DNA from 2 places in the Paenibacillus sp. GM1FR genome. Region 1 is predicted to be linked to the other one. Evidence: riboswitches for the same ligand, from Rfam matches in the RefSeq annotation. Region 1 holds a riboswitch; the other holds the start of a gene.
What was found. Region 1 has a riboswitch for FMN ahead of PAEAM_RS10260 (DMT family transporter). Riboswitches for the same ligand answer to the same signal wherever they lie in the genome.

Region 1 (3,421 bases):
GATAACTTGTCCGCACAAGAAACATCTCCCATCTATTTTGGTTTGAAAGACGATCACATCCTGCTTACGAATCCGTACTGCTTCTGACTATTTTTTCGCTAGTATATATACATTATATAGTTATTGTTAGTATTTATCAATTTTGGGATTTGCGTTTTGCCCGAAATCTTCTAACCTTCATCAGATTGCCACACATCTTATCATCACAGTACTTCTGTGTTCTGCTTCGGGTATCATCATAGAACATCCAGCGACAATCCGAATTATCACAGATCCGGATCCTGCCGCCTTCTCCCTCTACCAAAGTCAAAGCAAAGTCAGCAGCTACCTCAGCTATAACCTGATGCCAATGCGCTTCCACAGCTATCAGTTGGAGTTTCAGTTCCTGATCAATTGTAGTCAATGTTCTTCTCACATGCCCTGCTTCCATAACGTCGTTCAACCATTGTTTTTCTACATCTGTTAATAATGCTCCAGAAGACAAGCGGGCTCCAAGAGCTATCAATTCATTCCTGAAATTTCTCATCGACAACTCATCTTCTGGAGATGCAGGGACAGAAGCGTTAAGTTGCCATCGTTCCAGAAAATCTTGCTGCCAGCTCGCCTTCCCGAGTCTGTCCTCCGATCGATCTCCCCCACGCCAGTCGTGATAATCGCTGTTTACAAAATCGGTCCATAACCTGTCCATATATACCTCCGTTCAATGTAACCATCTAATTAAATAAAGAAGGTTACAACTCATCTTTGATGTGTTATATTGAGTGTAACCTTATTAATCAGTTTTAGCTAGTTACATCACCTATCACAATTATACGCAAGGAGGAAAAGGCAATGACAAAAACAACAGCACTAGATGTGTTACTTATTCAAAAGGATGATACTTGGGATCAATGTAATTGGATTGTACCTTTGTCGAAATCCTTGGAAGGTCTTACAGCAGAACAAGCAGCCTGGATTCCACCCTCAGGAGGATTAAGCATCTGGCAGTTGGTTAACCATATGTATTATTACAACCATCGCTTATTATGTCGCATGCAAGGTAAGGAGCCTACCCTTCCTGCTGTAGACTCCAATGAATACACATTTGGTAATCCGGGAGATGCAACGGATGCAGCTGGTTGGAATACACTGATGCAGGGTACAACTCGATTAGCCCAGCAGTTGCGAGATCAATTAGCTGCACTACAAGAGTCTGATCTTGAAGCCGCATATATGGACTCCGAAGAGAAATGGGCACACGAACTAGCTCGCTGGGTACTCCATGATGCGTATCACGCAGGTCAGATCGTGCTCCTTCGCAGACAGCAAGGAAGCTGGAAAATCGTTTTCTAAAAAAAATGCTTGAACTGCTAGCGCTTACAGGAATAAGATGAACTTATTAATGTTACAGCTTGTTCAACACACTATATAATTGAATAGGATCTTCGGGGTAGGGTGCAATTCCCAACCGGCGGTGATGTTCTTCGGAACCAGCCCGCGACTCGCTAATTGTTCTTAACGAAGGACATTCAGCGACTGACTTGGTGTGAATCCAAGGCCGACGGTACAGTCCGGATGAGAGAAGATCAACACATTGACATGCCGTTCACGGGAAGGCCTCTTTCCTGACGCATGTCCTTGGATGAGCCCCCGTGGTATATACCAAAACGGGGGCTTTTGTCGATTTTGCCAACTGAAGATTCCGTGTTCTGACGAAGGAGTCCTGAATATGGAAAAGACATCAGCAGCATCACCTGTTTACCGCAAGGAACGAAGTAATACCGGATTCTGGCTTGTAGTTCTCGGCGCCGCCTTATGGGGGGTCGACCCACTCTTCCGAATTATTTTGCTAAACACGATGACATCCACGCAGATTGTACTGGTGGAACATATCATCGTCAGTCTTATTGCCATTCCCGTGCTGTGGAAATTCCGGTCTGACCTAAAAAACCTGCGCGCTCGCCACTGGATTGCCGTGATTTTTATCTCATGGGGAGGATCAGCACTCGCAACGGTATTGTTCACCATGGCGCTTACACATAACGATCCGAATACGGTGCTTTTATTGCAAAAAATGCAACCACTCTTCGCTATCGTGCTGGCTAAACTGTTATTAAAAGAGACGTTACCACGTCGCTTCGGTGGATTGTTCTTCATTGCATTAGCAGGAACGTACCTGCTTACATTTGGCTTCACATTGCCATTAGGTAACTGGGACAACTGGATTCATGCTGGAAGCTTGTTATCCCTTGGGGCTGCTGCCTTATGGGGAGGTTCAACCGTTATGGGACGATTGATGCTGGGTCAGGCGCGTTACGAAACCGTCACCTCTCTGCGCTTTGTCGTTGCTCTCCCGCTCCTGATCTTTATGACGTGGAATGAAGGTGCGGCATGGACGTTTCCGTCCGGAACGGGTGAACAGACTGCTGTCATCCTCAACATTCTCGGTCAGGCATTGTTACCAGGTCTGCTCAGTCTTCTGTTGTATTACAAAGGTCTGTCGTCAACCAAAGCTTCTGTTGCAACACTCGCAGAACTTAGCTTCCCGATGGCGGGTGTGTTGGTGAACTGGATTGCTTTCCGTACACTGATTACATGGGAGCAGTTGCTTGGTTTTATCCTGATCTGGGTGGCCCTCTTCGCCATTTCCAGACAGCAGGAAAGATCATCAACTGCGGCCGATGCTGCACCAAAGCTGCGTACAGAATAAGTAGATATATCTGAGGTTCACATATAAACAAATAGTCAAATATAAAATAAAACCATTGCACATCAAATTAGATGAGCAGTGGTTTTTTTATTTCCATGACTCGATATTACTCGTTCATTTTCTCACTTAGCAATATGAGCTATTGACCCTGTGCTTTATTTCTATATCGCATATGCAAATACTCCCCCTCTTTTCCCTCCAACCTCATAACGAGTATGCATATCATCGCACTACGATTCTTCTATGTTTTGTCTTTTGTCTAATCCGGTGGTACGATGACATATGGAATAAACAGATGAATTATATTCAGAGAGGAACGATCATGATGTCTTCATTCTCATATACCTCCTACGACGCCGTAGGTTTGGCTGAACTGATCCGATCCCGGGAAGTATCCCCGGTTGAAATGCTTGAAGCGGCGTTTGCACGCCTTGAAGAAGTGAATCCGCAACTTAATGCGGTTATTCGTACATATGAATCTCGCGCACGTGAGGAAGCCGGTTTGGTTCTCCCTGGAGAACAACCTTTTGCCGGTGTTCCCCTGCTCCTGAAAGATATCTCGCAATCCTTGGAAGGTGAATTTCTGACTTCAGGCTCACGTTTGTTCAGCGAGCATCGGGCATTACGCAATTCCAATTTTGTCACTCGACTCCGTGATGCAGGCTTTATCTTCATAGGACATACCAATACGCCTGAATTTGGTTTAAAAAATATTACCGAGCCCCGTCTTCA
Region 2 (3,421 bases), 420 kb from region 1:
TGGTTACTCAGCTAAGCTTGTTAAAACAAATTTATAGTGAGCGCACGTTGTGGGATGAAGAACTGCAGGCATCGCGCCATGTCGTTCCGGATAGTCTATCGGTAAAGGATCGAGAAGCGCTTGAGGCAGACGAGCATGAACCGAATCGATTTGTACGTCCGCAACATGATGAAACCATTACTGAGCTGAAAAAAGTTGCGAATCAATGGACGATCAATGATGCAGCGCAGGCCTTTGTATCCTCTTTGTGGTCAGCACCCATGATCTGGCGCTCGTTGCTTACGGGCAAGCTTATTGGGAGCAGTATGCCAAGCCATGAACATACGCCATATCCATCTTCGAACACTTGTAAGATATGCGGATTAAGTGTAGATCAAGCAACCGACACAACGCTGCAATGGTATTGGCGGATGACCAATGGAACCCCGTTGGACGGTGATCCTTTTGGATGCGTGTTGGCACTTCGAGAGCTGGCTGCCGCACAGGAGCTTCCAATACCCAATGAGTACGACCGCTGGACATTCCGTGCGGTGTTAACGGTGCTACGCGAATTACCTCCCAAAACACGTTACAGCAAGGCAGCAGTAGCGCTCAAGAAGGAACGTCTTTTGCCCACACAGAAGGAATATGCTTACCGTGATTTGCTTGAGACGTTAGCTCTGATTGGCATACTGGATACGCCGGAACATCCTGGAATGATCACGGAATTCACCTCTTACATGCAGCGTGACGCACGCCCCAATGTGCGGGTTGAAGTGCAGGCCCCTCTGGCGTGGTGGGACTCATCTGTCGGAATTAATGAGAACAACCTGAACAAGATATTTCATGATTTTGATCTGAATAACATATCACTTGCGGATAAGCCTGATGAGAGTCCAGCTGTAAAGGACACGATCTTAGGGGCATTGGAGAAGAAGAGAAGTGTTCGCGGAAAAGTACCAAAGGCATCACCTGATGCAGGTACCGGGGAGGTACAGTCTGGAGATGTGTATGCTGTTCGGGTCCGGGAAGGTGTATGGGTGACTGTATATTGTCATGAAGTCAGAGACAAGCGCGTCATCGTCGAATATCTGGATGGAGTCTTCCCAGAGATGCCGGGAAAAGCAGATTTGCATGGGACGTTTCGACCGAGAGCGAATGGACGCTGGAAATGCTCGGCTATTGCGATCGATTCAACAAGTTGGGTCAGAAGGGTGGCAAGAGAGTTCCCGCTTCCGACTTCGCCCCTGCAAGAACCTGACCGCACTCCATTCCATAATGCCAAAGAATTAAAGCATATGGCGAGCTGGTGTTTTCCTGATATGTAGAATGTTACGATGGATGTGAAATGCTTTCAAAGAAAAACCGTGCCTCCTTGAGAGGAAGCGGTTTTTTGTTGTTTATTGACTTATTAAAAGTTAGTATGTGACAAAAAGGAACAAAAAACAATTGATTTTTTGGCATTAAAGTGCTAACATCCAAGTAATAACGAAAGCAATCCTTCAGGGCAGGGTGCAATTCCCTACCGGCGGTGATGCAGGAAGTGTAAGGACCTATGTGTCCAGCACTTGATGCAAAGTCCGTGACCTGTCTGCCATTGGCAGATGGCTGATCTGGTGTAATTCCAGAACCGACAGTATAGTCTGGATGGGAGAAGGAGAGGTGCAGACCTAACAGGTTTGCATTCAGCAGGAGTATTGCTGCACAGTCACGATTTTATGATGTCTTGCACTGTGCAGGGAAGATCCGGATACGCCGGACAGTTCCATACATATGCCGCACTATAAAAGCTCTTTACCTGTAAATGATGTTCATTAAGGTATGTGTCTATTTTCACTTGCCCGAAATGAAGTTTTGGGCAAAGTGTTGGCGTGCTGTATCCATTTCACTCCTGCTGGTGACATTTGTCTCTCATCATCCCCATCGAACTGATTGTTCGACGGGGATTTTTTAATAAACAAGACTTTAAACCGCGGGGTGAACGGATTTGGAAATGATCAATGATGAATTTTATATGGCACTGGCATTGGATATGGCGGAACGAGCACAGGGACAGACGGGGATTAATCCGGTTGTTGGATGTGTAGTTGTGAAAGAAGGCCGTATTGTAGGCCTGGGGAGCCATCTGAAACGTGGAACCGGTCATGCAGAGGTGCATGCACTTAACATGGCAGGCAGTGATGCAGAGGGAAGTACGGTATACGTTACACTTGAGCCTTGTAGTCATTATGGCAAGACGCCACCTTGTAGTGAACGTCTGATTCATGAAAAGGTGAAACGTGTTGTGGTATGTTGTGAAGATCCAAATCCGCAAGTATCCGGCAGGGGTATAAGCATGCTTCGTCAACAAGGCATTGAAGTTGAAGTTGGCGTACTGCGTGAGCGAGGAAGACGCATGAATGAAAAATTCATTAAGTTTATTACAACGGGTCTACCTTTTGTGACACTGAAAACGGCTACTACTTTGGATGGCAAAATTGCTACTCGCAGCGGAGACAGCAAGTGGATCTCTAACGAGCCCGCTCGTGAGATTGTACATGCCCTTCGTCATCGTCACCAGGGAATTATGGTTGGCGTCGACACGGTAATTGCCGATAATCCGGAACTTACAACCCGTTTGCAAGTCGAAGGCATTAGTCCAGTGCGCATTGTAGTGGATTCCAAGTTACGTCTCCCCGTAGGTGCCAAAATGGTTAAGGATGGTCTTGCTCCAACATGGGTGCTGACAACAGACGAAGCCAGTCCTGAAGTTGCTGAACGTTTGGAAGCCTACGGCGTCGAGATTATACGCTGTGGTCCTGGACCACGTGTGGATCTGTTAAACGGTCTTAGCAAGTTGGGTGAGCGTGACATTGGTTCAATTTTGCTTGAAGGTGGAGGCACCTTGAATGGAGCCATGCTGGAGGCAAGGTTGGTCGATCGACTGCTCATGTTTATCGCTCCGAAGATTGTAGGCGGTTATGATACACCTGGAAGCTTCCGCTTCGAGGGTGTGGAACGTATGAATCAGGCGATTCAATTGAATCAGTTGGAGATCGAACAAGTTGGAGATAATATCAGCATTGGCGGTATTCCGGTGTGGCCTGAATAAATAAATGGATTTGAAAGTAGAAAGTTAGGTTCTTTATAACTTGAAAAAGGGAGGCGGCAGCATGTTTACCGGTTTGGTGGAAGAAGTCGGTCAGATCCGGGGTATTGGTCGGAAAGGCGAAGCGATGGTCCTGAATATCGGAGCTTCCGCCATCATGGACGATCTGAAGATTGGTGATAGTGTAGCAGTGAACGGCGTGTGCTTAACTGCGACAACGCTCGAAGGTGGAGGTTTTACCGCCGATGTAATGCCTGAAACCTATCGCCATACCAATCTCAGTCAGCTGCAATCTGGCAGTAAAGTTAATCTGGAGCGGGCCATGCAATCAGGCGGTCGTTTTGGCGGCCATAT

Region 2: another riboswitch for FMN. It lies ahead of ribD (bifunctional diaminohydroxyphosphoribosylaminopyrimidine deaminase/5-amino-6-(5-phosphoribosylamino)uracil reductase RibD); the one in region 1 lies ahead of PAEAM_RS10260 (DMT family transporter).

What each region holds. Positions count from the first base shown of each region.
Region 1 covers NZ_MKZL01000011.1:1,007,119-1,010,539, reverse strand. Annotated here, with positions in the region: gene PAEAM_RS10275 (amidohydrolase family protein) at 1-25, opposite strand, end outside; gene PAEAM_RS10270 (CGNR zinc finger domain-containing protein) at 137-688, opposite strand; gene PAEAM_RS10265 (DinB family protein) at 832-1,332, shown strand; FMN riboswitch at 1,417-1,570, shown strand; gene PAEAM_RS10260 (DMT family transporter) at 1,709-2,689, shown strand; gene PAEAM_RS10255 (amidase) at 3,015-3,421, shown strand, end outside.
Region 2 covers NZ_MKZL01000011.1:585,530-588,950, forward strand. Annotated here, with positions in the region: gene PAEAM_RS08400 (hypothetical protein) at 1-1,307, shown strand, start outside; FMN riboswitch at 1,474-1,642, shown strand; gene ribD (bifunctional diaminohydroxyphosphoribosylaminopyrimidine deaminase/5-amino-6-(5-phosphoribosylamino)uracil reductase RibD) at 1,967-3,070, shown strand; gene ribE (riboflavin synthase) at 3,132-3,421, shown strand, end outside.